One region of the Nocardioides aromaticivorans genome, then DNA from elsewhere that is predicted to be linked to it. Evidence: riboswitches for the same ligand, from Rfam matches in the RefSeq annotation. Region 1 holds a riboswitch; each other region holds the start of a gene.
The links. Region 1 has a riboswitch for glycine ahead of gcvP (aminomethyl-transferring glycine dehydrogenase). Riboswitches for the same ligand answer to the same signal wherever they lie in the genome.

Region 1 (10,403 bases):
TGAGCGCACCCGCAAGGTGGTGCTCAACACCGGATTCGGACACGTCAAGCTGAACAAGTCGGACTTCAAGCCCGTGAAGGGCGACATGGGGGAGCTTGCCCGCCTCTCTCGCGAGGTCGTCGTCGACCCGAACGCTGCGGCCATGCGCAAGCGGCTGGAGTGGGTCGTCGCCGAACCGGAGTCGATGACCGACGAGATGGTCGAGATCCGGCTGGCGCTCTACTCGGATCCCCTCATCAACGACTCCATGCGGAAGGTCTTCCGGCTGGACAAGGACTGGAGCTGGGACCTGCCCTACTCGGAGGAGGACCTGGTCGACTACCGGCCGGAGACACTGGTGCTGTGGACCGAGCACAACCCGGGCGATGGTCCCGACTACGGCGAGTACATCGCAAGCATTCTGCCGAACGGCAAGTTCTACTGCATCGACGGCGCGGGGCACTGGCCGCAGTGGGAGCGCCCTGAGGAGCACGACGCCGTGCTCACCGAGTTCCTGTTGGGACGGGCCTACCAGCCTTCAGGCTCCTGACCCCGGACACCACGCACGGCCTGCCGGCCGGTCGCCTGTCATCGTGACAGGTGGCCGGCCGACTCAATTGCGCTCGACACGTCATCGAAAGTCGCATGCAGGTGGTCGCGCATCCGCTGGGCTGCCCTGTTGCCGTCGCCGGCGCGAACCGCAGCCAGGATGCCGTGGTGCTCCTCGTGGCTTCGCGCGATCGTCCCAGGAAGGATGAGCGGCTCACTTGCCGGCGTGAACAGCTCACCCCGCGCAGTCTCCATCAGCCGGTGGAGCCGGGGTGAGCCGGCCGCGCGAGCGAGCAGCCCGTGGAACCGGCTGTCGGACTCACGGAACTGACGGGGCGTCAGCCGGTCACCGTCGACGTCGATCGCCTCGGCGAGCTGCTGCAGGTCCTCGGCCGTTCTCCGTTCGGCAGCCAACCACGCGATGTGCGACTCGACAGCCGTGCGCACGTCGATGATCTCGCGCAGCAGGGAGCCGTCGTCAGCCATTTGCGCGAGCCAACGTGCGTAGGGCTGTGCGAGCTCGGTGACGAACGTTCCTCCTTCGACGCCGCGACGAACCTCGACGTAGCCCTCCGCGCGAAGGCGGCTCAGTGCCTCGCGAAGGGTGGACCGGGACACCGCGAACATCTCGCTCAGACGTCGCTCGGCGGGCAGCCGGTCCCCTGGACGCAGCTGCCCGCCGTGGACCATGGCCCGGATGCGGGCGTGGACGTCGTCCGTGGACGTGCGGACCGCCTCGCCGTGGCGGTGCCAGTGCGAGTCGGTGTCGATCAGCTCATCCGGCGGCGTGGAGGGAGTGCTCACTCAGGTCAGTTCCTCGGGTCCTGTCGACGGCCCGCTCGACGAGCCAGTCGAACAAGGGATCACCGCCGAACATCTCGGGGTGCCACTGTACGGCGACGACGTCGGCGTCGGGCATCTCGATGCCCTCCACCACCCCGTCCAGAGCTCGCGCCGAGACCACGACGCCCTCGCCGGGGGTCAGGACCGCCTGGTGGTGGTAGCTGTTCACGGAGATCCGGGCACCGAGGACGCGGGAGAGCTCGCTGTCCTCGGTGACGTTCACCATCTGCGGCCGGTGGTTCCCGGGATAGCCGTAGAAGGAGTGGGACTGCCCGTCGGAGGCCGAGAGATGGGGGACGAGCGTGCCGCCACGAGCCACGTTGATGAGCTGGCAGCCCCGACAGATTCCGAGCACCGGGATGCCCTTCACTAGAGCGGCTTCGAACAGCCCGATCTCGAACGCGTCGCGCCCGGGGTCCATCACCGTCGCGAACTCGGTGGGGATGCCGCCGTAGCGTCCCGGGTCGACGTCCTCCCCGCCCGCGAGGACCAGTGCGTCGAGTCGGTCGACGACTGCTACGGGGTCGGCTTCCCGCGTGAGCAGCACGGGCGTGCCGCCGGCACCGGCGACGCTGCGGATGTAGGGGGAGAGGAAGACCTCGATCGGCTCCTGGCCGACGAACGCGGGCAGCCGGCCGACCTCGTGGCCGTACCGGTACTGGCCGGTGACGCCGATCAACGGTTGGGGGAGCGAAGGTGGGGTCCGCAGGTTCACGGGCGTCCTTTCGATGGTTCGGATGCGGAGGTCACGTGCCGGTGGCGATCAGGTCGACGTCCGGCCCGGCCTTCCGGGAGACCTGGACCGCGGCGTTGCGAACGGCGCTCGCGATGGCGTCGATCTTCAGGGTTCGTGCGGAGCCCGCTACCGAGATGGCGGCCACCGCCCGACCGGACGGGCCGAGGATGGGGGCGGCCACGCAGACGAGACCCTCCCGGCACTCCTCGCGGTCGAACGCCACCCCTTCCTGGCGCGCAGCCTCGAGCTGACGGAGGAACATGCCCGGCAGCGCGATCGATCGCGTCGTCGTCGGCCGGAGTCCACCGTCGAGGACGCGCTTGACGGCCGTCCGGTCCGACCGGGACAGGATGGCCTTTCCGAGGCCGGAGGTGTGTGCGTTCAGCCTGCTGCCCACGCGCGACGGTGTCGAGGTGGAGCGGTGCCCGTAGATCTTGTCGAGGTAGACCACGTCGGTGCCGTCGAGGACGCCGAGGTGGACGTTCTCGTGCGTGAGCTCGTAGAGCTCGGAGAGGTACGGCAGCGCGACCTCGCGCAGGACGCCCGCTCCGCCGCGCAGGGCCACTGCTCCGAGGCGGAGCATCGGAGCGCACAGGTACCAGTCCATGCCGTCCCGGTCGACGAGCCCAGCGTCGCGCAGCACACCGAGCAGGCGATGGGCCGTCGACTTCGGAACGCCGGCGATGTGCGCGAGTTCGGTGAGGGTCGCGCCGCCTGCGGCGTCGCCGAACGCGGTCAGGAGCGAGATCGCCTTGCCGACAGACCCGCCGTCAGGAGTGCTGTGCTCAAGAGTGGGGACTGATACGTCTAATGGTCGTGCCCTCATACCAATACCGTACGCCGTTGATGTGTGCTGCGCCACCCCCAACTTCGGAACCGGTGCCACAGAGGCGCGGGGCCAGCCAGGAAGTGGCCGGTCAGGCGCCGGCACGTGTCGTGGCTGGCGTGTCGACGTGGCCCTCGACGGCGTCGAGCATGTCGCGCAGGGTGCGGGTGAGCGCGCTGACCTTGCGGCCGGAGAGCTGACTGATGATCGCGGACTCGACGGCGTGGAACTCGGGATGGACCTGCTCCGTCAGCGCGGTGCCCTTGTCGGTCAGGCGGAGCCGGACCAGGCGACGGTCCCGCTGGTCGCCCTCCCGGAGGAGCAGCCCTCGGCCCTCGAGGGTCTTCACTACCCCGGTCAGCGTGGCCTTCGAGACGTCGGCGCACTCGGCGACGTGTCGGGTCTCGACGCCGTCCGAGTTCCACACGACGGCGAGGACGATGAACCCGGTCCAGGTCAGGTCGTATCGGCGCAGGACGCGGTTGGTGAGCTCGGAGCGGACTGCGTTGGCCACTCGGAAGAGGTCGGACAACGGGCTGGCGGCAGCGAAGTCAAAGGGCGAGTTGCCGACCTGGCCGTTCATGCGGGCTCAGTTTCCGCGGGCGGTCGGAAGGGGCATCTGGCCATCCAAGTCCGGGCGTCGGGAGCTGGGAAGCGTGACGTTCCACGCCCCAGAACCGCGCGGGTTTCGGTGGAGACCGGACGAGGCGGACCGCACGTGGCGTTCCGCGGTCCGGCACAGCGTCCTGGCCACGGCGGGCCGGGCCGTGCTCCAGTGGGTGTTGCCAGACAGTCGGTGCCGGGCGTGACGAGGCTCGGCTACGGTGTGGGCGACGTACAACTGAACACCGGCCGTTCGAAGCCGAAGCAGGAGAGCCCCCGTCTGGCCTGATGGGTCGGGACGGGGCGCCGTAGGAGCAACTCTCCCCGAGAAACTCTCAGGCCCCATCACTGCTCGCGCGAGGCAACTCTGGAAAGTCAGGACCCGTGTCCTGCGCCCACGGTGCAAGCCGCTCGTCGCGGTGAAGCTCTCAGGCACCCATGACAGAGCGGGGAGGCAAGCGAAGCAGGGTGCAGTGCACCCTCGACGACGGGAGCCTCCGTGTCCTCGAACGACCCCACCCCTTTCGGGACCCCCTTCAGCGAGCGCCACATCGGCAGCGACGCTGCCGCGCAGGCGAAGATGCTGGCCGAGATCGGCTACTCGAGCCTCGACGACCTGATGGCCGCAGCGGTGCCGGCCGGCATCGTGTCGCCGGAGCCGCTCCGGCTCCCGCCCGCGGCCAGCGAGGCCGAGGCGCTCGCAGAGCTGGCCGCGCTGGCGGGCCGCAACGACGTCGGCGTGGCGATGATCGGCTGCGGCTACCACCCGACCATCACGCCCCCGGTGATCCGCCGCAACCTGCTGGAGGCGCCGGCCTGGTACACGGCGTACACGCCCTACCAGCCGGAGATCAGCCAGGGTCGGCTCGAGGCCCTGCTCAACTTCCAGACCGTCGTCGGCGACCTCACCGGCCTGCCGACGGCCAACGCCTCGCTGCTCGACGAGGCCACGGCCGTGGTCGAGGCGATCCTGCTGATGCGCCGAGCGTCGCGGTCGAAGTCCCCGCGGGTGCTCGTCGACGCGGACACGTTGCCGCAGACGCTCGCCGTCATCGGCACCCGCGCCGAGGCGGTCGGGCTCGAGGTCGAGCTCGTGGACCTGGACGGGCCGCTCCCGGAGGGCGACTTCTTCGGCCTGCTGGCGTCGTACCCCGGCTGCTCGGGGGAGGTCCGCGACCTGCGCCCGCTCGCCGACGACGCACATGGCCGGGGCGCCGCGGTGGCGGTCACCTGCGACCCGCTCGCGCTGACCCTGCTCACGCCGCCCGGCGAGATCGGCGCCGACATCGCGGTCGGGTCGACGCAGCGGCTCGGCGTCCCGATGTTCTACGGCGGCCCGCACGCCGCCTTCATCGCCGTGCGCGAGGGCCTCGAGCGGCACCTGCCGGGCCGCCTCGTCGGTGTCTCGATCGACGCGTCCGGACAGCCGGCGTACCGCCTCGCGCTGCAGACCCGCGAGCAGCACATCCGCCGCGACAAGGCGACGTCGAACATCTGCACCGCGCAGGTGCTGCTGGCGATCACCGCCGGGATGTACGCCGTTTACCACGGGCCCGACGGCCTGCGCCGGATCGCCGGCCAGGTTCACGCCCGCACCGCCGAGATCGCCTCCGAGCTGGAGGTGCGCGGCGTGCGGCGGGTCAACCGGCACTTCTTCGACACCGTCGTCGTCGAGGTCGCGGACGCCGTTGCCGTCGTCGCCCGCGCCCGCGCCGCCGGCATCCTGCTGCGCCCGGTCGACGCCACGCACGTCGGCATCACCTGCTCCGAGATCACCACCGCCGAGCACGTCGCGACCGTCGTCGACGCCGTCGAGCCCCGGACCGACGGTGGCGTCATGGTCCAGGTGGGCACCGGGATCCCCGCGGCGCTGCGTCGTACCTCCGCCTTCCTCGAGCACCCGGTCTTCCACCGGCACCGCTCCGAGACCGCGATGCTGCGCTACCTGCGGGCGCTCTCCGACAAGGACTACGCGCTGGACCGCGGCATGATCCCGCTCGGCTCCTGCACGATGAAGCTCAACGCCACCGCGGAGATGGAGCCCATCTCGTGGCCCGGCTTCGCCGACATGCACCCGCTCGCCCCGCTCGAGGACGTCGCCGGCTACCGCGTGCTCGTCGAGCAGCTCGAGGAGTGGCTGGCCGAGATCACCGGGTACGCCGCCGTGTCGATCCAGCCCAACGCGGGCTCGCAGGGCGAGCTCGCCGGCCTGCTCGCGATCCGCGCGTACCACCACGACCGTGGTGAGGCGCGGCGCGACGTCTGCCTGATCCCGTCCAGCGCGCACGGCACCAACGCCGCCTCCGCGGTGCTCGCCGGCTTCCGGGTCGTCGTGGTGGCCTCCCGCGAGGACGGAACCGTCGACCTCGACGACCTGGCCGCGAAGTGCGCCGAGCACACCGACCGGCTCGCCGCGGTGATGGTCACCTACCCCTCCACCCACGGCGTCTACGAGACCGGCATCACCGACCTCTGCGACCTGGTGCACCGCCACGGCGGCCAGGTGTACGTCGACGGTGCCAACCTCAACGCCCTCGTCGGCATCGCCCGGCCGGGCACGTTCGGCGGCGACGTCTCGCACCTGAACCTGCACAAGACCTTCGCCATCCCGCACGGCGGGGGCGGCCCGGGGGTCGGCCCGGTCGCGGTCGCGGCCCACCTGGCGCCGTACCTGCCGAGCCACCCGCTGCACCCGGTCCCGGAGCAGCGCGTGGGCATCGGCCCGATCAGCGCGGCGCCGTACGGTTCGGCGGGCGTCCTGCCGATCGCGTGGGCCTACGTGCGGATGATGGGCGCCGACGGCCTGCGCCGCGCGACCCAGACCGCGGTGCTGGGGGCGAACTACCTCGCGCACCGGCTCGCGCCTCACTTCCCGCTGCTCTACACCGCGGAGAACGGCCTGGTCGCGCACGAGTGCATCGTCGACCTGCGCCCGCTCACCGCCGAGACCGGCGTGAGCGTCGACGACGTCGCGAAGCGGCTCATCGACCACGGCTTCCACGCGCCGACCATGAGCTTCCCCGTCCCGGGCACGCTGATGATCGAGCCCACCGAGTCCGAGGACCTCGCCGAGCTCGACCGGTTCGTCGCGGCGATGGTCGCGATCCGCGGCGAGATCGACGCCGTCGCCGCCGGCCGCTGGAGCGCGGAGGACAGCCCGCTGCGGCACGCCCCGCACACGGCCGCCTGCCTCGTCGAGGAGTGGACGGCGCCGTACACGCGCGAGGAGGCGGTCTTCCCGTCCGGCACCCCCGCGGGCAAGTACTGGCCGCCGGTTCGCCGCATCGAGCAGGCCTACGGCGACCGGAACCTCGTCTGCTCGTGCCCGCCGATCTCCGACTTCGAGAACTGACCACCCCACCCACGCCACCACCTAGGAGCACTGCCGTGTCCTCTCGAACCACCCCGCTGCACGAGGTCCATGCCGGCCTGGGGGCGAGCTTCACCGACTTCGCCGGCTGGCAGATGCCGGTCCGCTACAGCTCGGAGCTCGCCGAGCACCGCGCCGTCCGCACGACCGCGGGACTCTTCGACCTCACCCACATGGGCGAGATCGAGCTGACCGGGCCGGGCGCCGGCGCCGCGCTCGACCACGCCCTCGTCGGCCGCCCGTCGGCGATCGGCGTCGGCCGGGCGCGCTACTCGATGATCTGCGCCGAGGACGGCGGCATCATCGACGACCTCGTCGTCTACCGCCTGGCCGACGAGCACTACCTCGTCGTCGCCAACGCCAGCAACGTCGCCGTCGTCGCGCCGGAGATCGCCGCCCGGGCCGAGGGGTACGACGTCACGGTCCGCGACACGTCCGCCGACTGGGCGCTGCTGGCGGTCCAGGGGCCCGCGTCCGCCGCGATCATCGCCGCGCTGACCGAGCTCGACGTGCCGTCGCTGAAGTACTACGCCATCGACGCCGGCACGGTCGCTGCCGCTGACGGCGCGGTCGAGGTCCTCCTCGCGCGCACCGGCTACACCGGCGAGGACGGCTTCGAGGTCTACTGCCGCCCGGCCGACGCCCCCGCCGTCTGGGCCGCTCTGGCGCAGGCGGGGGAGGCCCACGGCCTGGTCCCCGCCGGGCTCGCCTGCCGCGACACGCTGCGCCTGGAGGCGGGCATGCCGCTCTACGGCCACGAGCTGAGCCGCGACACCACGCCGTACGAGGCGAACCTGGGCCGCGTCGTCGTGCTCGACAAGCCCGGCGGCTTCGTCGGCCAGGACGCGTTGGCGAAGCGCAAGGAGGAGGGCCCGGCCCGGGTGCTCGTCGGCCTGGTCTCGACCGGCCGCCGCTCGCCGCGCGCGGGCTACCCGGTCGTCGACCCGGCGACCGGCGCCGAGGTCGGCGAGGTCACCAGCGGCGCCCCGTCGCCGACCCTGGAGAAGCCGATCGCCATGGCCTACGTCCCGCCGCACCTCGCCGTACCCGGCACCCGCGTCGCCGTCTCCCTGCGCGGCACGCTCGAGGACGCCGACGTCTTCGAGCTCCCGTTCTACTCCCGCGCCCGCTGACCGCCCCTTCCCGCACCGACACCACCAGGAGCACCCGATGAGCAACCCCACCCACCTCCAGTACACCGCCGAGCACGAGTGGGTCGCCCTCGACGGCGAGACCGCCCGCGTCGGCGTCACCGCCTACGCCGCCGACGCCCTCGGCGACATCGTCTACGTCGACCTGCCGGCCGTCGGCGACACCGTCACCGCGGGCCAGACCTGCGGCGAGCTCGAGTCCACCAAGTCCGTCAGCGACCTCTACTCGCCGGTGACCGGCGAGGTCGTCGAGGTCAACAAGGACGTCGACAGCGACCCGAGCCTGGTCAACAGCGACCCCTTCGGCGAGGGCTGGCTCTTCGTCGTCAAGGTCACCGCGACCACGGACCTGCTCGACGCCGCGGCCTACGACGCGCTGCTGGAGGCCTGACATGCTCGACCAGCGACTGGTCGACTACGACCCCGACGTCCACGCGGCCATCTCCGCCGAGCTGGCCCGCCAGCAGTCCACCCTCGAGCTGATCGCGTCGGAGAACTTCGCCCCCGTCGCCGTCATGGAGGCGCAGGGCTCGGTCCTGACCAACAAGTACGCCGAGGGCTACCCCGGACGCCGCTACTACGGCGGCTGCGAGCACGTCGACGTCATCGAGCAGCTCGCGATCGACCGGGTCAAGGAGCTCTTCGGTGCCGAGGCCGCCAACGTGCAGCCCCACTCGGGCGCGCAGGCCAACGCGGCCGCGATGTTCGCGCTGCTCGACCCGGGCGACACGATCCTCGGTCTCGACCTCGCGCACGGCGGCCACCTGACCCACGGCATGCGGATCAACTTCTCCGGCAAGCTCTACGACGTCGTGGCCTACCACGTGGACGACCAGGACTTCCGGGTCGACATGGCCGAGGTCGAGCGGCTCGCGCTGGAGCACCGGCCGAAGCTGATCGTGGCCGGCTGGTCGGCGTACCCGCGCCAGCTGGACTTCGCGGAGTTCCGCCGCATCGCCGACCTCGTCGGTGCCTACCTCATGGTCGACATGGCGCACTTCGCCGGCCTGGTGGCCACCGGGCTGCACCCGAGCCCGGTGCCCTACGCCGACATCGTCACCACGACCACGCACAAGACCCTCGGCGGTCCGCGTGGCGGCGTGATCCTGAGCAAGGCCGAGCTGGCGAAGAAGATCAACAGTGCGGTGTTCCCCGGCCAGCAGGGCGGTCCGCTCGAGCACGTCGTCGCGGCGAAGGCGGTGGCCTTCAAGATGGCGGCCTCGCCCGAGTTCAAGGAGCGGCAGGAGCGCACCCTCGAGGGCGCCCGGATCATCGCCGAGCGGCTCACCCAGCCGGACGTCGCCGAGGCCGGGGTGTCCGTGCTCACCGGCGGCACCGAGGTGCACCTGGTGCTCGTCGACCTGCGTGACTCCGCGCTCGACGGGCAGCAGGCCGAGGACCGGCTGCACTCCATCGGGCTGACGGTCAACCGCAACGCGGTGCCCTTCGACCCGCGCCCGCCGATGGTGACCTCCGGCCTGCGGATCGGTACGCCGGCCCTGGCCACCCGCGGGTTCGGCGCGGAGGCCTTCGCGGAGGTCGCCGACGTCATCGCCGAGGCGCTCAAGCCGTCGTACGACGAGGGAGTGGCCGCGAAGCTGCGCGACCGCGTCGCGGCCCTCGCCGCCGCGCACCCGCTCTACGCGGGCCGGTGACGGCCGTCGTGCCGGAGGGGCGCAGGCTCCTCCGGCTGGAGGTCCGCAACGCGGAGACGCCGATCGAGCGGAAGCCGTCGTGGATCCGCACGAAGGCGACGATGGGTCCGGAGTACCGGTCGCTGCAGAAGCTGGTGAAGTCCGAGGGGCTGCACACGGTCTGCCAGGAGGCCGGGTGCCCGAACATCTTCGAGTGCTGGGAGGACCGCGAGGCGACCTTCCTCATCGGTGGCGACCAGTGCACGCGCCGCTGTGACTTCTGCCAGATCGACACCGGCAAGCCCCAGCCGCTGGACCGCGACGAGCCGCGCCGGGTGGCGGAGTCGGTGCAGCAGATGGAGCTCAAGTACGCCACCATCACCGGCGTCGCCCGCGACGACCTCCCGGACGGTGGGGCGTGGCTGTACGCCGAGACGGTGCGTGCGATCCACGAGCTCACTGCTGACAACGAGGGGGGCGCCACGGGGGTGGAGAACCTGATCCCCGACTTCAACGGCCGTCCCGAGCTGCTGGCCGAGGTGTTCGAGTCGCGCCCGGAGGTGCTGGCCCACAACGTGGAGACCGTGCCGCGGATCTTCAAGCGGATCCGCCCCGCGTTCCGGTACGACCGTTCGCTCGACGTGCTGACCCAGGCCCGGGCGTTCGGGCTGGTCACCAAGTCGAACCTGATCCTCGGCATGGGCGAGACCCG
Region 2 (10,403 bases), 2.3 Mb from region 1:
CCGTCGACGAGCTCGAGCGGCGGGTCGCGGTGCTGGGTTGAGGCTCCACGGCGCGCCCCGCGGGTTTGTGTCGGGCCCCGCTGTTTGACTGTTCCCATGGTCGTCCTGCTCGCTCTGCTCCTCGGTCTCCTGCTCGGCGCGGGGGTCGGCTGGCTGCTGCGCGCCGCGACCACACAGGCCGGCGAGCCGGCCGAGGTCGTCGAGGCGCGCCACCGCGCCGAGGTGGAGCAGCTCACCCGCGACCACGCCCTCGAGGTGGAGCGCGCGGTGACGAGGCACGAGACGGCGATGGCGGAGCTGCGCCACGAGCTCGACCGCGCCCACCTGCAGCACCACGCCGCCCTCGAGGAGGTCCGGGCCGGCGAGGCCGAGGCACGCGCCGAGGTGCGGGCGGACCTCACCGCGGCGTCGGCGACGGTCGACCAGCTCCGCGAGGCGCTCGACGCCGCCCGCCAGCAGCTGCGCAGCCTGCAGGAGCAGCAGCGCCAGTCCCAGCAGGAGCGCGAGCGCGCCGAGAACGGCCAGACCCAGGTGCTCAAGACCCTGACTCCCGTGGTCGAGCACCTGCGCTCCATGCAGACCAAGGTCGACGAGCTGGAGAAGGCCCGCGTGCGCCAGCACACCGAGCTCGCCACCCAGATCCAGCACACCCAGCGCTCCGTCGAGGAGTCCCGCAAGGCGGCGGACACCCTCGCCTCGGTCCTGAAGAACAACGCCGTCCGCGGCGCCTGGGGCGAGACGCAGCTCCGCACCCTCGTCGAGACGGCCGGCCTGCTCAACCGGGTCGACTTCGACGTCCAGCACTCCGTCGAGGCCGACTCGGGTGCGCGCCGCCCCGACATGGTGATCAACCTGCCCGGCGGCAAGCAGATGGCGATCGACGCCAAGGTCCCCTACAACTCGTTCATGGACGCCCAGCGGGAGGGCCTCGAGCCGGAGACCCGTCAGCGGCTGCTCGAGGACCACGCCCGCAAGGTCCGCGGCCACGTCGACGTGCTCGCGCAGAAGGGCTACTGGACCGGCCTCCCGGTCAGCCCGGAGTTCACGGTCGCGTTCATCCCCAACGAGCAGCTGCTCAACGCCGCGCTCGACGTCGACCCGTCGCTGATGGAGCACGCCTTCGGCCAGGGCATCGTGCTGGCCACCCCGACGAACCTGTGGAGCATGCTGAAGACGGTGGCCTTCACCTGGAAGCAGGAGGCCCTCACCGAGGACGCGCAGGTGCTCTTCGAGCTCGGCCAGGTCCTCTACCGCCGCATCCTCAAGCTCGCCGAGCACGTCGACAAGCTCGGTCGCTCGCTCCAGCGCAGCGTGAAGGATTACAACGCCTTCACCGGCTCCCTCGAGCGCTCGGTGCTGCCGGCTGCGCGCAAGCTCAACGCGGCCGACCCGGTCGCCACGATCCCGGCCCCCAAGGAGGTCGAGGACGTGCCGCGCGCGCTGACCAGCGGCGAGTTCGCCGCGATCGCCGACCTCGACCGTGAGGAGCTGACGTTCGACTTCGACGTCGCCGACGGCGAGGTCGTCGACGACGCCCAGGCCGGCTGAGCGGGCCCGGGAAGCTTTACCCGCCGGTCGCCATCCGTGCGACCTCCGGCGCCGAAGCGTGGGTGACAGCCCACTCTCGCTCCGGAGGTTCCCATGCGCGTCATCTCGTCCACACCCACGTTCGTCGTCGCGGCCGCGGCACTGGCCCTGTCCGTCGGCGGCACGTCCTGGGCGATGGCCCAGCAGGGGCCGTCGAACCCGGCCGAGTCCGGCCGCCCGGGCCAGGAGCGCTGGCTGCTCGTCAACGCCAACGGCGAGATCGAGGCCCAGTCGGGCGGCTTCACGATCGCTGCGGCGTACCCGACGCTGCCCAACACCTCGACGACCGGCGACAACTCGCTCCGGGCGGCCGGCAACGTCTACATCGACGCGGGCGAGGACGTGCGCGACAACGGCCTCGTCGCCACCATCGCCCTGCAGAACCAGGTCGACCAGAACGCCGACGGGATCACCAACGGCCGCGCCGCGGCTCCCGACGCCAACCCGGAGTTCTCCGGGGAGATCGCCGCGACCGTGTGCGGCCTGGCCGGTGTCGTCGCCTGCGCGCCGGCCGGCACCAACAACACCCGGCACTTCGTGGTGAGCCCGCGCAACAGCGACGGAACGGTCACCCAGCCGGGCGCCCGCAAGCGCTTCTACATCGTGCTGACGTCCGACTGACGGACCCGACAGCGCTCAGGCGCTGCCCTCGAGGCTGACCCCGCCGGACAGGTCGACCGTCCGGCGGGTGTTGGCCAGCGAGGTGACCGTCGCCGTCCCGAGCGAGCCCTCGCGGTCGAAGACCTCGGCGGTGCCGGCCGCGATGCCTGCGTGGGCGACGTGGTCGGTGGCGCGCAGACCGATCGAGATGCCGGTGGGCCGGCGCGAGAGCGCCAGGTCGATGTCGGTGTTGATGTACTCCACGCCGCCCGCACCCCAGTTGGTGACCATGCTGGTGGCGTCGGCGACCGAGGCCACGGCCTGGAACGGGGTGCACTCCTCGCCCTCCACGATCGGGACGGCGATGTGCCAGGTCTGGTGCCGGCCACCGTTCTGGTGGTCGCCGAAGTTGTCCGACCACGGGGCGTCGCTCGCGAAGATCGGGACGTGGTGCTCGACGTCGAGGGGAGCCAGCTCCAGCGGCGGCGGCGACGGCCGCTCCTCCGGCGAGGTCCACACCGCCCCGTCGGGCGAGGACGACGGCTGGAGGAAGGTGCCGCTCGCCCGGGCGACGACCTCGCCCTCCTGCTCGACCACGGCGTCGGCCAGCAGCAGCCGGGGACCTTCCCTGACCACCGTCGCTCGTGCCGTCGTCGGGATCATCCGGGCCGGGCGGAAGAGGTCGACGTGGTAGCGAGCCGGGACGAGCTCGCTGCGCCCGGCGTCGTCCACGGCCTTCTCGAGGGCACGCGCCAGCAGGCCGCTGACGGCGACCCCGTGCATCTGGTCCGAGCGCCAGAGGCTCTGCGCCAGCGGCAGCGGGACCAGCGCGTCACCCTCGTCGCGGAACCAGGCGAACTGGACGGCAGCGCGGCGAGAGCCGTCTCCGGCAGCTTGCTGCCCGGCCTGCGGCGGAGACGCGCTCGTCCCCGGTTCATAGAACGTGTTCTCGTTCATGGCCCCATCATGCCCGCTGGCCCCTGGGTGTGAGCAGCGGGCTCCCGGGGCAGGGTGCCCGCATGACCAGACTGGGATGGATCGTCGCCGGAGCCGTCGCCCTCGTGCTGCTCCTCGCCGGCAGCGTGACCGCGCTCGTCGTCGCCTCCGGCGGTGACCCGACCAGCGTCGAGGAGGTCGCCGACGCCGCGGTCGACGCCGCGGAGGACCTCGAGGTGGACGACGGGATCGACCTGCTCTGCGAGGCGCCGTCCGGGAAGGACCGCGCCGACCTCGAGAAGCTGATCGAGACGGTGCGTGACGAGACCGGCGAGGACGACCCCGACGCGACCTACGAGATCTCCGACGTCGAGGGCGACACCGAGGGATCGTTCACGGTCCGGGTGACCAGCGACGAGGAGCCCTACACCGACGCCGAGATCGCCGCGGTCGTGCACGTCGAGGAGCGGGACGGACGCTCGTGCATCTCCGGCTTCGACCCGATCAGCTGACCCGCTCCGCCGTCATCGTCGTCGCCGTCGCGACCTCGGCCGCGGCGTGGGCGGGCGCAGGCGTCGACCCCTGGTCGCTCGCGACCTGGCTCGCGGCCCACGGCGGGCTGGTCCTCGCGGTCGCGCTCGGCTGGGTGGTCCTCGCGCCGTTGCCGCTGGGGGCGGCGGCGCTGGTGGCGCGGCGCTCGCCGTGGCCGTGGATCGGCACGGTGACGGTCCACCTCGTCGTGCCGGTCGTGCTGCTCGCCCGCTTCCCGCACCTGCTGCCCGGCTGGGCGTGGGCCGTGGTCGCGCTCAGCGTGGCGGTCGGGCTCGCGTCCGTGGTCACGGCCTTCCCGGATGGCCCCCGGGGATCGTGACCGCCGGGTCGTACGGCGTGCGGGTGTAGACGAACGTCGCGCACTCCAGGCTGCGAACCGCGCCCGTGTCGGCATCGCGCCGGACCAGCAGCCGTTCGCCGCGGTGGTAGCCCTCGGCCCCGACGAAGGCGCCGTCGACGTCGACGAAGCGCTCGTGGAGCTCGGCCGTGCGCAGGTCGCGGGCCACCAGCTCACCGCCGGTCCACTCGAAGGCGAAGCCCGTGTTGCCCCAGAACCACAGCCCGAGCAGCTCGGCCACCTCGCCCGGCAGGGGCGGCAGCGAGGGGAACCACGGCTGCGCCACCGGCGCCGCGACGTCACCGAGCAGCGTCGCCGGCACCTGCTCGGGCCGCAGGCCGGTCGTCGCGTTGGCGAGCGCGACGACGGCGTCACGGGTGTCCCGGTCGACGAAGAGCGAGGCCTGGAAGCCCGGCATCGAGCCGGTGTGGCCGACCATCGTCCGTCCGCCGACGTGGAGCACGCGGAGGCCGAGCCCGTAGGCGTCGGCCGGAGCGACCGGCGCCGCCATCTCCGCCAGCGTGGACGCGGAGAGCACGTCGCGATGGCCGGAGGCCAGGAAGTCGGCCCACCGCAGCAGGTCCGCGACCGTGCTCCACAGCTGTCCGGCGGGCGCCATGGCGCCCGTGTCGGTGTGCGGCTCGGCGCTCAGGGTGTGGGCGAAGTGGTCGACGCTGCGGCCGGGCGCGTGCTCCGCAGGAGGGTGGTACGACGTCGCGCCCATCCCGAGCGGGACGAGCAGCCGCTGCTGGACGACCTCCCACCAGGGTGCGCCGCGCAGCCGGGCCACGACCTCGCCCAGCAGCGCGAAGCCGAGGTTCGAGTAGTGGTAGTACTCCCCCGCCGCAGCCACCCGCCCGGATCCGTCGTTGGCGGCGAGCAGCTCGGCGACACCGCCGCCGTCCACGCGCTCCCACCACGGTCCGACCGGCTCGCTCTGCAGCCCGCCCGTGTGCGCGAGGAGCTCGCGCAGCGTGGCGTCGGGGTACCCGCACTCGGGCAGGAATCGCCCCACCGGGTCGGCGAGGTCGAGCAGGCCCTCGTCCCGCAGCTGCAGGACGAGGACCGCCGTCAGGGTCTTGGTGATCGAGCCGATCCGGTAGGCGGAGTCGACGCCGACCCCGGGCAGCGCCGAGGAGCAGCCGGACCAGACCGGCTCGCCCCCGCGCGCCACGCCCGCCACGACCGAAGGCAGCCGGCCCGCGCCCTGGAGCGCGGCCAGCCGGTCGTCGTACACGGTCATTCGGCGTAGGCGTCCATCGGCGGGCACGCGCACACCAGGTTGCGGTCGCCGTAGGCCTGGTCGATCCGGGCGACCGGCGGCCAGTACTTGTCGGCCGCGCCGGCGAGGCCCGCCGGGAAGACGCCGACCTCGCGGGAGTAGGCACGGTCCCACTCGCCGACCAGCGCGCGGGCGGTGTGCGGGGCGTGGTGCAGCGGCGACGCGTCGACGTCCCACTCCCCCGCGGCGACCCGGTCGATCTCGCCCTTGATCGCGATCATCGCGTCGCAGAACCGGTCGAGCTCGGTGAGGTCCTCGGACTCCGTCGGCTCGACCATCAGCGTGCCCGCGACCGGGAACGACATCGTCGGGGCGTGGAAGCCGTAGTCGATGAGCCGCTTGGCGACGTCGTCGACCGAGACGCCCGTCGCTGCGGTGATGCCGCGCAGGTCGAGGATGCACTCGTGGGCGACCAGCCCGGACTCGCCTCGGTAGAGCACCGGGAAGTGCTCGCCCAGTCGGGCCGCGACGTAGTTGGCGGACAGAACCGCGACCGCGGTCGCACGGGTGAGGCCCTCAGCGCCCATCATCCGGATGTAGGCCCACGAGATCGGCAGGATGCCGGCGGAGCCGAACGGCGCGGCGCTGATCGCACCGGTGCCCTCGCGCCGGTCGGCGTCGGGGTGCAGCGGGTGCGTCGGGAGGTACGGCGCCAGGTGCGCGCGCACCGCGACCGGGCCCACGCCCGGGCCGCCGCCACCGTGCGGGATGCAGAACGTCTTGTGCAGGTTGAGGTGCGAGACGTCGCCGCCGAACTTGCCGGGCTGCGCGTAGCCGAGCAGCGCGTTGAAGTTCGCGCCGTCGACGTACACCTGGCCGCCGTGCTCGTGGACGATGTCGCACAGCTCGGTGATGGTCTCCTCGTAGACGCCGTGCGTCGACGGGTAGGTCACCATGATCGCGGCGAGCGTCTCGGAGTACTGCTCGCACTTGGCCCGCAGGTCCTCGAGGTCGACGGTGCCGTCGTCGGTCGCCTTCACGACGACGACCTTCATCCCGACCATGACGGCCGAGGCGGGGTTGGTGCCGTGGGCGGACGACGGGATAAGGCAGACGTCGCGCTGGCCCTGGCCGTTGGCGCGGTGGTAGTTGCGGATCGCGAGCATGCCCGCGAACTCGCCCTGCGCGCCGGCGTTCGGCTGGATGGAGACGCGGTCGTAGCCGGTGGCCTCGGCCAGCCAGCCCTCGAGCTGCTCGATCAGCTGGCGGTAGCCGTCGGCGTCCGCGGCCGGGACGAACGGGTGGAGGTTGGCGAAGCCGGCGAGCGAGATGGGCTCCATCTCGGTGGTCGCGTTGAGCTTCATCGTGCAGGAGCCGAGCGGGATCATGCCGCGGTCGAGCGCGTAGTCGCGGTTCGAGAGCCGCGCGAGGTAGCGCAGCATCGAGGTCTCGTTGTGATGGGTGTTGAAGACCGGGTGGGTCAGGAACTCCGTGGTCCGCTCGAGGTCCTCGGGCAGCCCGGCGTCGCCCTCGGCCGACACCTCCGTCACCCCGAAGGCACCGAGGACGGCGGCGAGCGTGGCCTCGCCGGCGGACTCGCCGAACGAGATGCCGACGGTGTCGCCGTCGACCGGCCGCAGGTGGATGCCGGCCTCACGGGCGGCCGTGACGACCGCACCGGAACGACCGGGGACGCGGACGTTGAGGGTGTCGAAGAAGGTGTCGTTGACGACCTCGATGCCGGCGGCCTCGAGGGACGCGGCGGCCCGGCGGGCGAGGCCGTGGATGTCGGCCGCAATCTCCTTCAGGCCCTGCGGACCGTGGTAGACGGCGTACATGCCGGCGGTCACGGCGAGCAGCACCTGGGCGGTGCAGATGTTGGACGTCGCCTTGTCGCGGCGGATGTGCTGCTCGCGGGTCTGCAGGGCGAGCCGGTACGCCGGGCGTCCCTCGGCGTCGACCGAGACGCCGACCAGGCGCCCGGGCAGCTGGCGCTCGAGGCCCTCGCGGACGCTGATGAAGCCGGCGTGCGGGCCGCCGTAGAACAGCGGGACGCCGAAGCGCTGGGCCGAGCCGACCACGACGTCGGCGCCGAGCGTGCCGGGCGCCTCGAGCAGGGTCAGCGCGAGCAGGTCGGCGGCGACGACCGCGAGGCCGCCCCGCTCGTGGACCGCGTCGATGACCGGCTTGATGTCGGCGATCCGGCCGGAGGCGCCGGGGTACTGGATCAGCACGCCGGAGACATCGCCCTCGGGCAGGCCCTCGGTGAGGTCGGCGACCACGATCTCGATCCCGATGCCCTCGGCGCGGGTGCGCACGACGTCGATGGTCTGCGGCAGCGCGTCCGCGTCGACGACGAACGGGCCCGAGGCCTTGCGGTTCGCGCGGAACGCCAGCGCGACGGCCTCGGCAGCCGCCGTACCCTCGTCCAGCAGGGACGAGCCGGCGGTGGTCAGCCCGGTCAGGTCGGAGACCATCGTCTGGAAGTTGATGAGCGCCTCAAGGCGGCCCTGCGAGATCTCCGGCTGGTACGGCGTGTAGGCGGTGTACCAGCTCGGGTCCTCGAGCACGTTGCGGCGGATCACGGCGGGCGTCACGGTCGCGTGGTAGCCCAGGCCGATCATCGGCTCACCGGGGACGTTGGCCGCGGCCAGGGCGCGCAGCTCGGCGGCGGCGGTCTCCTCGTCGGCGGCCGCCGGCAGGTCGAGCTCCTCGCCGGACCGGATGGACTTCGGCACGGCCGCGTCCATGAGCGCGTCGATCGACGCGTAGCCGAGACGGTCGAGCATGGTCGCGACCTGGTCGTTGTCGGGACCGATGTGGCGGTTGACGAAGGGGGCACTCATCAGCAGGCAGGCTTCCTCGGGATCGAAAAGGATCGAGCCCTCCCCCTCTGTCGGCGCGTCGCTGCGCCTCCAGAGTTGCCTGCTCCGCACGGTCCGGGCGCCTGAGAGGTTCCGGGGAGGAATTGCCCCTTCGGCGCAGGCCCACGTCAGCGACGTGTCCTGACTCTCCCGTGCGGGATGAACAGCAGCTACAGGTTACAACGCCTAGCCGGCGTTCCTCGCAGCGCGACGCGCGGCGAGCTCGTCGCCGGCCACGTCCTCGGCCTGCTCGGTGTCGCTGGCGCTCTCGCTCGGCAGCTGGGCGAGGGTGCCCTCGATCTCGCGCCAGACACCGCCGATGGCGATGCCGAACACGCCCTGGCCGCCCTGCAGGAGGTCGATGACCTCGTCGTTGCTGGTGCACTCGTAGACCGAGGCGCCGTCGCTCATGAGCGTGACCTGGGTCAGGTCGTCGGTGCCACGCTCACGCAGGTGCCCGACCGCCGTACGGATCTGCTGCAGCGAGATGCCGGCGTCCAGCAGGCGCTTGATGATCTTGAGGATCAGGATGTCGCGGAAGCTGTAGAGGCGCTGCGAGCCGGACCCCTTGGCACCGCGCACGCTCGGCTCGATCAGGCCGGTGCGCGCCCAGTAGTCGAGCTGGCGGTAGGTGATGCCGGCCGCGTTGCACGCGGTCGGACCGCGGTAGCCCAGGTCGCTCGGCAGCGGGGAGACGTCGTCGGTGAAGAGCAGCCCCTGCTCCTCGGCGGCAGCGGTCGCCGCGGCCGTGTCCTGACCGACCTTCTCGGGCTGCTGCTCGTTCACGGGGTCCTCCGCAGGGGTTCGATCAGGTGGGTGATCAAGGGGTGGTCGCGCAGGCATTGCACGGCTGTCATTCGACTCTTCAAGGTACGGCGCCGATGACGGGCCGGTCAAAGACGTCGCCGGGCGTGTCGTCAAAAACCCTCAGCCTCAACTTGAGGCTGAGGGAACTCCCGTCACTGTCCTGCTTCGAAGTCCTCGGGCGAGACGTGGTCCAGGAACTCCCGGAACGCCTCGACCTCGTCCTCCTCCTCGGCCGGCGCCGAGATCCCCGCCTCGGCCAGGACCTCCTCCGAGCAGTAGATCGTCGTACCGGTGCGAAGGGCGAGGGCGATCGAGTCCGACGGGCGCGCGCTCACCTCGGCACCCGACGCCAGGACCAGCGTCGCGAAGAAGACGCCGTCCTTCACGTCGGTGATCCGCACCTCCGACAGCTCTCCCCCGGTCGCCGCGAGCAGGTCCCTCATGAGGTCGTGCGTCAGCGGTCGAGGGGGGACGACGCCCTGCTGGGCGAACGCGATCGCGGTGGCCTCCACGGCGCCGATCCAGATCGGCACGTAGCGGTCCCCGACGGTCTCGCGCAGCAGCACGATGGGCTGGTTGGACGGCATCTCCACCCGGACTCCCAGGACATCCACCTCGCGCATGCCTCAACACTACTCGGGGTGGGATGAGGTGGGAGTGGTGGCTGCGTGGGGGTCGCGCAGGTGTTGCGGTTTGGGACCAAACCGCAACAATCCAACGCCCGGAGCTGCAGTTCCTGCCCAATCCGCGGCCTCGCCGGATCCCCGCGACCCGCCGGCCCTCAGATCCGGCGCAGGCCCGCCTTGACCAGGGTGGCGTGCAGCCGCACGGACAGGGCGGCGATCTCGCTCACGGCCTCCTCGGCACGCGCGGCGGCGCCGGCGTCGCGGCCGCGGCGGGGGGCGACGACCTGCTGGATGAGCCCGACCTCGCGGTCGGCGGCCGCCCGGAAGCCGCGCAGGTGGCGGGGCTCGATGCCGAAGTCCGCCAGCTCGCTGGCGGTCTGCGCAATCACCAGCGCGTCGGTGTCGTAGTGCCCGGTCGCCGACGGCGTGATGAGGGCGAACTCCTCCAGCTGTGCGAGGAGGGCCTCGTCGATCTCGGCCACCTTGATGAGCTCCTTGCGCGATAGCCGCAGCTTGTCGCTGCGACGGAAGGACTCCGGTGCCGGCATGCCGTCGGAGCCGATGGCGACGGTCGGCACGGTCGGGACGACCGGCTCCGGCGCGGGCGGCTCGAGGCCGCGGTCCATCGCGTCGAGGTGCTCGCCGATGACCTTGAGCGGCAGGTAGTGGTCGCGCTGCATCCGCAGGATGTAGCGCAGCCGCGCGATGTCGGCCTCGGAGAACTTGCGGTAGCCCGCGGGGGTGCGCTCCGGCTTGATCAGCCCCTCGGACTCGAGGAAGCGGATCTTCGGGATGCTGATGTCCTCGAAGTCCGTGCGCAGTCGGTCGAGCACCTGCCCGATGTTGAGCAGGGGCTCGCGCTCGCCGCGGGC
Region 3 (10,403 bases), 290 kb from region 1:
CCGACGAGCCGTGGATCCGTGCCTTCTGGTGGATGACGTCGGCGGTGGTCAGCGTGGTGTGCTCGGCGCCCAGGCCGACCATCACGACGTCGCCGCCGACGCGGATCGCCTGCACGGCCGCCTCGGTGGTCGTGCCGAAGCCCGCGAAGTCGATGACGACGTCGAGGCCGAGGCCGCGCAGGTCCTCGGCCCGCTCGTGGAGCCCGGCGAGGCCCCATCCGGCCGCGAGGGAGCGTGCCGCCGTACTCGTGTCGGCTCCGTGGACCTCGGCGCCGAGGTGGACGGCGAGCTGGGCGCCGAGCTGGCCGAGGCCCCCGAGGCCGATGACGCCGACGCGGCTGCCCGCGCGGACGCCGCCGACCACCGCGACCGCGTGGTACGACGTCATGCCGGCGTCGGTGCCGGTGGCGGCGAGCTCGTCGCTCAGCCCGTCGGGCACCGCGACGAGGTCACCGGCCGGGGCCAGGTGGTGGCTCGCGTAGCCGCCGTCGCGGCTGTAGCCGGGAACGGTGCTGCCCTGCGGATGGACGCCGACCCGCTGGCCCGTCGTCCAGCCGGTGACATCCGTGCCGACGGCGACGACCTCGCCGGCGATCTCGTGCCCGAGGGTGATCGGGTTGCGCGTGATGTTCACGGCCCATGAGGGCTCGTCGAGCTCGCCCACGTCCGAGTGGCACATGCCAGCAGCGCGCACGCGCACCAACACCTCGTCGGGACCGGGAGCGGGCACCGGGACCTCGTGGAGCTGGAGCGGACGTCCGGTCCCGGTCCAGCGCCAAGCCGACATCATCGGAGTCTTCATAAACTGAATTTAGTTCAGTACAGTCGCGGGTGTCCACACACCGAGTGCCGAGGAGAGACATGAAGAGCCGTGCGCTGCAGGTCGCTGCCCACCCGCGGGGCGAGGTCGGGCCCGAGCACTTCGAGGTCGTCCCCGTCGAGCTCCCCGACCCCGACCAGCTCGCCGCAGGCTCGGTGCTGGTCCGCAACACCTGGACCTCCGTCGACCCCGGGATGAGGCTCCGGCTGCGTCCCGCGGCACCCGACGGCTACTTCACCGCCTTCGACCTGCACGCGCCGATGGACGGCGTCCTCACGATCGGTGAGGTCGTCGCGTCCCGGGCCGACGGGTTCGAGCCGGGCGACGTCGTCTGGCACTCCCTGGGCTGGCGGGAGCACGCCGTGGTGCGCGCGGGCGAGAGCGCCATGAACGGCGTCGGGACGCTGCGCGTGCTCGACCCGGGCGACGCGCCGCACCAGCACTTCCTCGGGCCGCTCGGGCCGATGGGCCTGACGGCGTACGCCGGCCTCGCGGTCGTCGACGGCCTCAGCGGCGGGCGGGTCCTGTGGGTGTCGGCGGCCGCCGGAGCCGTCGGCTCCCTGGTCGTCCAGATCGCCCGCAACCTCGGCCACCGGGTGGTCGCGAGCGCCGGATCGGACGAGAAGGTCGCCTGGCTGCGCGACGACCTGGGCGTCGCGGCGTTCAACCACCGGTCCGAGCCGTTGGGGGAGGCGCTGGCACGCCTGGCCCCCGAGGGCATCGACCTGTACTTCGACAACGTCGGCGGCGAGCACCTCGAGGCGGCGCTCGACGCGATGACCATGCACGGGCGCATCGCCCTGTGCGGCTCGATCTCGGACTACGAGTCGGAGCCCACCGGTCCGCGCAACATCTTCCTCGCGACCGCCAAGCACCTGACGCTGTCCGGCTTCCGCGGCAGCCTGCACCTCGACCTGCTCGAGGAGATGCAGCAACGGATGGCCGGCTGGATCCGCGACGGCCGGCTGGTCGCACCCGAGACCGTCTACGACGGCCTCGAGCAGGCCCCGCGCGCGATGGCGGACATGCTCGCGGGCCGCACGACCGGCAAGACGCTGGTCCGCCTCGGCTGAGTCGACCTCGACCGGCCGCCACCACCAACGAGAGGAAGCACCACCATGGGTCGTTTCGACGGGCGAGTCGCCGTCATCACCGGAGCAGCGCGCGGGATCGGGTTCGGCACCGCCACCCGGTTCGCCGAGGAGGGCGCGTCGGTCGCGATCGTCGACCTCGACGAGACCGCGGCCGCCGAGGCCGCCGCGAAGCTGCCGCTCACCGAGGGTGCGAAGGCCATCGGCGTGGGCGCCAACGTCTCCGACGGCGCGTCGGTCGACGCCGCCATCGAGCGGGTCGTCACCGAGCTGGGTGGGATCCACGTCCTGGTGAACAACGCGGGCATCACCCGCGACAACCTCCTGTTCAAGATGACCGAGGAGGACTGGGACCTGGTGATGGGGGTGCACCTCAAGGGTGCGTTCTTGATGACCAAGGCCGCGCAGAAGCACTTCGTGGAGCAGAAGTACGGCAAGGTCGTGAACATCTCCTCGATCTCGGCGCTGGGCAACCGGGGGCAGGCCAACTACTCGGCCGCGAAGATGGGCGTGCAGGGCTTCACCCGCACCCTGGGCATCGAGCTGGGCCCGTTCGGGATCAACGTCAACGCGGTCGCGCCGGGCTTCATCGCGACCGAGATGACCGACGCCACCGCGGCCCGGCTGAAGATGGACGTCGACGAGTTCCGCCGCCTCAACGCCGACGCCGTCCCGGTCAGGCGGGTCGGTCAGCCGGACGACATCGCGGCCGCGGTCACCTTCCTGTCGGCCGACGAGTCGTCGTACGTCACTGGCCAGACGCTCTACGTCGACGGCGGCGCCAGCATCGGCTGACGCAGGCGTGCCGTCCGCGCCGGAGGGGAATGGGACCCGGGCGGCCACGACCTGTAGCCTCGCCGCACACAACTCCACACCGGCCGTTCGAAGCCGCAGCAGGAGAGACCCCGCCTGACCCGATGGGTCGCGACGGGGCGCCGTAGGAGCAACTCTCCCCGAGAAACTCTCAGGCCCCATCACTGCGCGGCGAGGCAACTCTGGAAAGACAGGACCCATGTCCTGCGCCCACGGTGCAAGCCGCTCGTCGCGGTGAAGCTCTCAGGCACCCATGACAGAGCGGGGAGGCAGACCAGCAGGGTGCCGTGCACCCTCGACCCCGGGAGCCTCCGCATGGCAACGAACGACCCCACCCCGCGCACCACCCCGCTGCACGCGGTCCACACCGCACTGGGCGCCAACTTCACGGACTTCGCCGGCTGGCAGATGCCGGTCCGCTACAGCTCGGAGCTCGCCGAGCACCGGGCCGTGCGCACGACGGCGGGCCTCTTCGACCTCACCCACATGGGCGAGATCGAGCTGACCGGCCCGGGTGCCGGCGCCGCGCTCGACCACGCCCTCGTCGGTCGTCCGTCGGCGATCGGCGTCGGCCGCGCCCGCTACTCGATGATCTGCGCCGAGGACGGCGGGATCATCGACGACCTCGTCGTCTACCGCCTCGCCGAGGAGCACTACCTCGTCGTCGCGAACGCCAGCAATGTCGCCGTCGTCGCCCCCGAGGTGGCCGCCGGCGCCGACGGGTACGACGTCGAGGTCCGCGACACGTCGGAGGAGTGGGCGCTGCTGGCGGTCCAGGGCCCGGCGTCGGCCGCGATCGTCGCGGAGCTGACCGAGCTCGACGTGCCGTCGCTGAGGTACTACGCCATCGACGCCGGCACGGTCGCTGCCCCTGACGGCGCAGTCGAGGTGCTGCTCGCGCGGACGGGCTACACCGGCGAGGACGGCTTCGAGGTCTACTGCCGGCCGTCCGACGCGGAGGCCGTCTGGGCCGCGCTGCAGCAGGCGGGGGAGCCGCACGGCCTCGTCCCCGCGGGCCTCGCCTGCCGCGACACGCTGCGCCTGGAGGCGGGGATGCCGCTCTACGGCCACGAGCTGAGCCGCGACACGACGCCGTACGAGGCCAACCTGGGCCGGGTCGTCGTCCTCGACAAGCCGGACGGCTTCGTCGGGCACGAGGCGCTCGCGAAGCGCAAGGAGCAGGGCCCGGAGCGCGTGCTCGTCGGGCTGGTCTCCACCGGCCGCCGCTCGCCGCGCGCGGGCTACCCGGTCGTCGACCCGGCCACCGGCGCCGAGGTCGGCGAGGTCACCAGCGGCGCGCCGTCGCCGACGCTGGAGAAGCCGGTCGCGATGGCCTACGTGCCGCCGCACCTCGCGGCGCCCGGCACCCGGGTCTCCGTCTTGCTGCGCGGCTCCCTCGAGGACGCCGACGTCGTCGAGCTCCCCTTCTACACCCGCAACCGCTGACCCACCTCGAGGAGAAGACGATGAGCAACCCCACGAACCTCCAGTACTCCGCCGAGCACGAGTGGGTCGCCCTCGACGGCGACACCGCGCGTGTCGGCGTGACGGCCTACGCCGCCGACGCTCTCGGCGACATCGTGTACGTCGACCTGCCGGCCGTCGGCGACACCGTCACCGCGGGCCAGACCTGCGGCGAGCTCGAGTCCACCAAGTCCGTCAGCGACCTCTACTCGCCGGTGACCGGCGAGGTCGTCGAGGTCAACGAGGACGTCGACGGCGACCCGAGCCTGGTCAACAGCGACCCCTTCGGCCGCGGCTGGCTCCTCGTCGTCAAGGTGACCGCCACCGTCGACCTGCTCGACGCTGCCGCGTACGACGCGCTGCTCGAGGCCTGAGGTGCTCGAGCGGGAGGTCGCGTCGTGCCCCTGAGCACCTTCGACCTCTACTCCATCGGCATCGGTCCGTCGTCGTCACACACGGTGGGGCCGATGCGCGCCGCGAAGACCTTCGTCGACGGCCTCGTCCACGACAGGCTCCTCGATGCGACCGTACGGGTGAAGGCCGAGCTGTTCGGGTCGCTGGGGGCGACCGGGCACGGCCACGGCTCGGAGGGCGCCGTCGTGCTCGGGCTCGAGGGGGAGCTGCCGGCGACCGTGGACGTCGCCGCCGCGCGCGGCCGGCTCGACGTCGTACGACGCGACGGGGCGATCGACCTCGCCGGCAGGCGGACCGTCCGCTTCGACGCCGCCGAGGACCTCGTGCTGCACCGGCGCCGCTCGCTGCCCGCGCACCCGAACGGGATGACCTTCACGGCGTACGGCATCGAGGGTGCCTTCCGCGAGCGGACCTACTACTCGGTCGGCGGTGGGTTCGTCGTCGACGAGGACGCGGTCGGTGCCGACCGCGTGGTGGTGGACCGGACGGAGGTCCGGTACCCCTTCACCACCGGCGCCCAGCTGCTCGCCATCTGCGAGGAGACCGGGCTGCGGGTCAGCGACGTGATGCTCGCCAACGAGCTGTCGTGGCGCAGCGAGGACGAGGTGCGCGCCGGGCTGCTGGAGATCTGGGCGGTCATGCAGGAGTGCGTCCGCGCCGGCTGCAGCGCCGAGGGCCTGCTCCCCGGCGGGCTGAAGGTGCCGCGCCGCGCGCCGGGCCTGCACGCCGACCTCTGCGCCCGGGCCGAGGGCGGCGACCCGCTCGACGTCATCGACTGGGTCAACCTGTTCGCGCTCGCGGTGAACGAGGAGAACGCCTCGGGTGGTCGCGTCGTCACCGCGCCCACCAACGGCGCGGCGGGGATCATCCCGGCGGTGCTGCACTACTACGTGCGCTTCGTCCGGGGCGCGGACGACGACGGGGTGGTGCGCTTCCTGCTCACCGCCGCCGCCGTCGGGATCCTGTTCAAGGAGAACGCCTCGATCTCGGGCGCCGAGGTCGGCTGCCAGGGCGAGGTCGGGTCGGCCTGCGCGATGGCCGCCGGTGCGCTGTGCGAGGTGCTCGGCGGGACGCCGACCCAGGTCGAGAACGCCGCCGAGGTGGGCATCGAGCACAACCTCGGGTTGACCTGCGACCCGATCGGCGGGCTGGTGCAGATCCCCTGCATCGAGCGCAACGCGATCGCCTCGGTGAAGGCGATCAACGCCGCCCGGTTGGCGATCAACGGGACCGGCCACCACAAGGTGTCGCTGGACAAGGCGATCAGGACCATGCGCGACACCGGTCGCGACATGCACGTGAAGTACAAGGAGACCTCGCGCGGAGGTCTCGCCGTCAATGTCATCGAGTGCTGACGAGGCGAGGCACTACCCGGCCAGCGGCGGGTACCGCTCGCTGCAGAACGCCTCCAGCCGCTCGGCCAGCCCGGCCAGCACGGTCGCCGCGTGGTGCCGGGGATCCCAGGCCGCGACGAGGGTGAGGGTCAGTGGCGCGCCCGCGTCGTCGAGGACGAGGGTGCGCTCGAGGTCGAAGCGCGGGTCGTCGGAGACGACGGCGATGCCGCGGCCGGCGGCGGCCAGGGCCTGCGCGACCTGGGGGTTGCTGCAGGCGATCACCTCGGAGGCCGCCGCACCGGCGCGGGCGAGCGCCTCGTCGAGCAGGGTGCGCGGTCGGGCACCGGGCTCGAGCGTGATCAGCCGCTCGTCGGCGAGCTCGGCGACGGGTACGGCGGACCGGCCGGCGTACGGGTGGTCGGCGCGGACGTAGGCCCACACGGGCAGCCGGGCGACCGGCGCGCTGCTCAGGTGCCGCGGCGGCGGCACGGTGAGGACGGCGAGGTCGAGGTCGTCGCCGAGCCCGTCGATCGCGTCGGCGGCGTTGGCCTCGTGCACGGTGATGAGCGGGTCGTCGGGGCCGAGGGTGGCGAGGAAGGGCGCGACCACGTCGGTCAGCGTGGTGGTCGGCGCGGCCGCGCGGACCCGCTCGAGGCGGCCGGCGGCGAGCGCCTCGGCGAGCGAGCGGGCCGCCTCGGCGCTGGTGAGCACGTCGCGCGTCGCGGCGAGGAAGGTGTGGCCGGCGGCGGTCAGGCTGAGTCGCCGGTGGTGGCGGTGGAAGAGGGTGACACCGGTCTGCCGCTCGAGCTGCTGGAGCTGGCGCGACAGGGCCGGCTGGGTGACGTGCAGCGCCTCCGCGGCGGCGCTCACCGAGCCCAGCTCGGCCACCGTGCTGAAGGTGGTCAGGAGGCGCAGGTCCACCCGCCCACTGTATGCCGCAGCGGCATCCAAATCCCAACAGAAAGGCATTGGACGACATGCAGGGCGCGGAGCACGATAGGAGGGTGACCACCGAGACCTCCGCCCCCGCCGTACGCCAGGCACGCCGCCTGGTCACCCCCATCCCCGGCCCGAAGTCGGTCGAGCTGATGGCCCGCAAGACGTCGGCCGTCGCCTCCGGCGTCGGTACGACGATGCCGGTCTTCACCGCCCACGCCGGCGGCGGCCTGCTCGAGGACGTCGACGGCAACATCCTCATCGACCTCGGCTCCGGCATCGCCGTCACCACCGTCGGTGCGGCCGAGCCGCGCGTCGTCGCGGCCGTGCAGGAGCAGGTCGCGGCGTTCACCCACACCTGCTTCATGGTGACGCCCTACGAGGGCTATGTCGCCGTCGCCGAGCACCTCAACCGGCTCACCCCGGGCGACCACGAGAAGCGCACCGCGCTCTTCAACTCCGGCGCCGAGGCGGTCGAGAACGCCGTCAAGATCGCGCGCCACCACACCGGCAAGGACGCGGTCGTCGTCTTCGACCACGCCTACCACGGCCGCACCAACCTGACGATGGCGATGACCGCCAAGTCGATGCCCTACAAGCACGGCTTCGGCCCGTTCGCCTCCGAGGTCTACCGCGCGCCGCTGTCCTACCCCTACCGCGACGGCGGGCTCGACGGCGCCACGGCCGCCGCCCGTGCCATCGACGTGATCGAGAAGCAGGTCGGCGCCGACAACCTCGCCGCCGTCGTGATCGAGCCGATCCAGGGCGAGGGCGGCTTCATCGTCCCCGCCGCCGGCTTCCTGTCCGCGCTGGCCGAGTGGTGCACCGCCAACGGCGTCGTCTTCGTCGCCGACGAGGTGCAGAGCGGCTTCGCCCGCACCGGTGCGATGTTCGCGTGCGAGCACGACGGCGTCGTACCCGACCTGATCGTGACGGCCAAGGGCATCGCCGGCGGCCTGCCGCTCTCCGCGGTCACCGGCCGCGCCGAGATGATGGACGCGGTCCACGTCGGCGGCCTCGGTGGCACGTACGGCGGCAACCCGATCGCCTGCGCCGCGGCGCTCGCGGTCATCGAGACCATCGAGGCCGACGGCCTGGTGGAGCGCGCCCGGCAGATCGAGGAGCTCGTCGTCGGCCGGCTCCGCGCGATCGGCGAGCGCGACAGCCGGATCGGCGACGTCCGCGGCCGGGGCGCCATGCTCGCGGTCGAGCTGGTCGAGGCCGGCACCGACACGCCCGACCCCGTCCTGGCCAAGGAGATCGCGACCCGCTCCCACGCCGAGGGCGTCATCGTCCTGACCTGCGGCACCTACGGCAACGTGCTGCGCTTCCTCCCGCCCCTGTCGATCACCGACGAGCAGCTCAACGAGGCGTTCGACGTGGTCGAGGCAGCGCTCGCGGCGGCCGGGCAGTGAGCGTCGACGTCCTGCCGGGGACGTCGACCACCGAGGAGGTCCGCAAGGACCCGCTCGGCGACGCCCACCGGCAGCTGCGCGCTGCCTGCGACCGGCTCGGCCTGGACGAGGGCACCTTCGCGATGCTCGCCACGCCGCGCCGCGAGATGACCGTCAGCATCCCCCTGCGCCGCGACAGCGGCGAGGTCGAGGTGCTCATCGGCCACCGGGTGCAGCACAACTTCTCCCGTGGCCCGGCCAAGGGCGGCCTGCGCTACAGCCCGGAGGTCGACCTCGACGAGGTCCGCGCCCTGGCGATGTGGATGAGCTGGAAGTGCGCCCTGCTCGACGTGCCGTACGGCGGCGCGAAGGGCGGCGTGCGGATCGACCCGCGCGACTACAGCCAGGCCGAGCTGCAGCGGGTGACCCGCCGCTACGCCAGCGAGATCAGCCCGATCATCGGCCCGGCGCACGACATCCCGGCCCCCGACATCGGCACCGACGAGAGCACCATGGCCTGGATCATGGACACCTACTCGGTGAGCAGCGGGCACACCGTCCTCGGTGTCGTGACCGGCAAGCCGATCAGCCTCGGCGGCTCGCTCGGCCGCGCGATGGCGACCTCCCGGGGCGTCGTCGAGGTCGCGCTCGCCGCGATCTCCAGCACCGGACTCGACCCGCGCGGCACGACGGCCGCCGTCCAGGGCTTCGGCAAGGTCGGCCGCGGCAGCGCGGTCCTGCTCGCCGAGGCCGGCGTGCGGGTCGTCGCCGTCAGTGACCAGTACGGCGGCGTGCGCGACCCGCAGGGCCTCGACATCGCGGCCCTGTGCGCCCACGTGGACGCCACCGGCAGCGTGGTCGGCTTCGGCCGGCTCACCGAGATCAGCAACGAGGACCTGCTCGAGCTCGACGTCGACCTGCTCGTGCCGGCCGCCGTCGAGGGCGTGATCCACGAGGGCAACGCCGACCGGATCCGCGCGCGCCTCGTCGTCGAGGGCGCCAACGGCCCGACGAGCACCCGCGCCGACGAGCTCCTGCGCGAGCGGGGCGTGCTCGTCGTACCGGACATCCTGGCGAACGCCGGCGGCGTGGTCGTCTCCTACTTCGAGTGGGTGCAGGCCAACCAGGCGTACTGGTGGTCCGAGGACGAGGTGAACCAGCGCCTCGCCGAGCGGATGCTCCTCGCCTGGCAGCGCGTCCACGAGCGCGCCACCACCGACCAGACCACCCTCCGCGAGGCGGCGACCTGCATCGCCGTCGAGCGGGTCGCCGCAGCCCACCAGCAGAGAGGCCTCTACCCGTGACATCGCTCGACCAGCTCATCGCTTCGCTCGCCCCCGCCAACGGCATCCACGTCGGTGGCCGCTGGGAGGCCGGCGAGCTCGGCACGTACGACGTCGACGACCCCGCCGACAAGGCGGTGCTCGCCGCGGTGGCGAACGCCGGTGCCGCTCAGGCGACGGCCGCGGTCGACGCCGCCGAGGCCGCCGCTGCGGAGTGGGCCGCGACCAGCCCGCGCCGCCGCTCCGAGATCCTGCACCGGGTCTTCGAACTGATGCACCGCGACGCCGACGACCTCGCCGCCCTGATCTGCGCCGAGAACGGCAAGTCCGCCACCGACGCCCGCGCCGAGGTCGGCTACGCGGCGGAGTTCTTCCGCTGGTTCGCCGAGGAGGCCGTGCGCATCGACGGCAGCTACGGCTCGGCGCCGGCCGGCGGCGTCCGCACCGTCGTCACCCGTCGTCCGGTCGGCATCGCCGCGCTCGTCACGCCGTGGAACTTCCCGGCCGCCATGGCCACCCGCAAGATCGCCCCGGCCCTGGCCGCCGGTTGCACGGTGGTGCTCAAGCCGGCGGCGGAGACCCCGCTGACCGCGCTCGCCGTGGCCCGCCTGCTCGCCGAGGCCGGTGTCCCGGCGGGCGTCGTCAACGTCGTACCGACCACGGAGCCGGAGGAGGTCGTCGGCACCTGGCTGGCCGACCCGCGGGTGCGCAAGGTGTCCTTCACCGGGTCCACCGGCGTCGGCCGCCACCTGCTGCGCCAGGCCGCCGACCGGGTCCTCAACGCCTCGATGGAGCTGGGCGGCAACGCGCCCTTCATCGTGACCGAGGACGCCGACGTCGCCGCCGCCGTCGAG

Region 2: another riboswitch for glycine. It lies ahead of gcvP (aminomethyl-transferring glycine dehydrogenase); the one in region 1 lies ahead of gcvP (aminomethyl-transferring glycine dehydrogenase).
Region 3: another riboswitch for glycine. It lies ahead of gcvT (glycine cleavage system aminomethyltransferase GcvT); the one in region 1 lies ahead of gcvP (aminomethyl-transferring glycine dehydrogenase).

The regions. Positions count from the first base shown of each region.
Region 1 is NZ_JACBZM010000001.1:2,262,852-2,273,254, forward strand. Features, by position in the region: gene BJ993_RS10640 (alpha/beta fold hydrolase) at 1-529, shown strand, start outside; gene BJ993_RS10645 (FadR/GntR family transcriptional regulator) at 568-1,332, opposite strand; gene BJ993_RS10650 (gamma-glutamyl-gamma-aminobutyrate hydrolase family protein) at 1,304-2,086, opposite strand; gene BJ993_RS10655 (IclR family transcriptional regulator) at 2,118-2,933, opposite strand; gene BJ993_RS10660 (MarR family winged helix-turn-helix transcriptional regulator) at 3,025-3,516, opposite strand; glycine riboswitch at 3,894-3,991, shown strand; gene gcvP (aminomethyl-transferring glycine dehydrogenase) at 4,036-6,888, shown strand; gene gcvT (glycine cleavage system aminomethyltransferase GcvT) at 6,924-8,039, shown strand; gene gcvH (glycine cleavage system protein GcvH) at 8,077-8,448, shown strand; gene glyA (serine hydroxymethyltransferase) at 8,450-9,712, shown strand; gene lipA (lipoyl synthase) at 9,709-10,403, shown strand, end outside.
Region 2 is NZ_JACBZM010000001.1:4,553,591-4,563,993, reverse strand. Features, by position in the region: gene pepN (aminopeptidase N) at 1-41, shown strand, start outside; gene BJ993_RS21870 (DNA recombination protein RmuC) at 97-1,548, shown strand; gene BJ993_RS21865 (hypothetical protein) at 1,642-2,208, shown strand; gene BJ993_RS21860 (acyl-CoA thioesterase domain-containing protein) at 2,224-3,144, opposite strand; gene BJ993_RS21855 (hypothetical protein) at 3,207-3,635, shown strand; gene BJ993_RS21850 (hypothetical protein) at 3,605-3,994, shown strand; gene BJ993_RS21845 (serine hydrolase domain-containing protein) at 3,960-5,255, opposite strand; gene gcvP (aminomethyl-transferring glycine dehydrogenase) at 5,252-8,080, opposite strand; glycine riboswitch at 8,160-8,261, opposite strand; gene BJ993_RS21835 (MerR family transcriptional regulator) at 8,285-8,884, opposite strand; gene BJ993_RS21830 (bifunctional nuclease family protein) at 9,058-9,528, opposite strand; gene ftsR (transcriptional regulator FtsR) at 9,687-10,403, opposite strand, start outside.
Region 3 is NZ_JACBZM010000001.1:2,552,184-2,562,586, forward strand. Features, by position in the region: gene BJ993_RS12005 (zinc-binding dehydrogenase) at 1-802, opposite strand, end outside; gene BJ993_RS12010 (NADP-dependent oxidoreductase) at 862-1,893, shown strand; gene BJ993_RS12015 (SDR family NAD(P)-dependent oxidoreductase) at 1,939-2,706, shown strand; glycine riboswitch at 2,795-2,901, shown strand; glycine riboswitch at 2,902-2,994, shown strand; gene gcvT (glycine cleavage system aminomethyltransferase GcvT) at 3,040-4,170, shown strand; gene gcvH (glycine cleavage system protein GcvH) at 4,191-4,562, shown strand; gene BJ993_RS12030 (L-serine ammonia-lyase) at 4,587-5,957, shown strand; gene BJ993_RS12035 (LysR family transcriptional regulator) at 5,970-6,857, opposite strand; gene gabT (4-aminobutyrate--2-oxoglutarate transaminase) at 6,941-8,287, shown strand; gene BJ993_RS12045 (Glu/Leu/Phe/Val family dehydrogenase) at 8,284-9,570, shown strand; gene BJ993_RS12050 (NAD-dependent succinate-semialdehyde dehydrogenase) at 9,567-10,403, shown strand, end outside.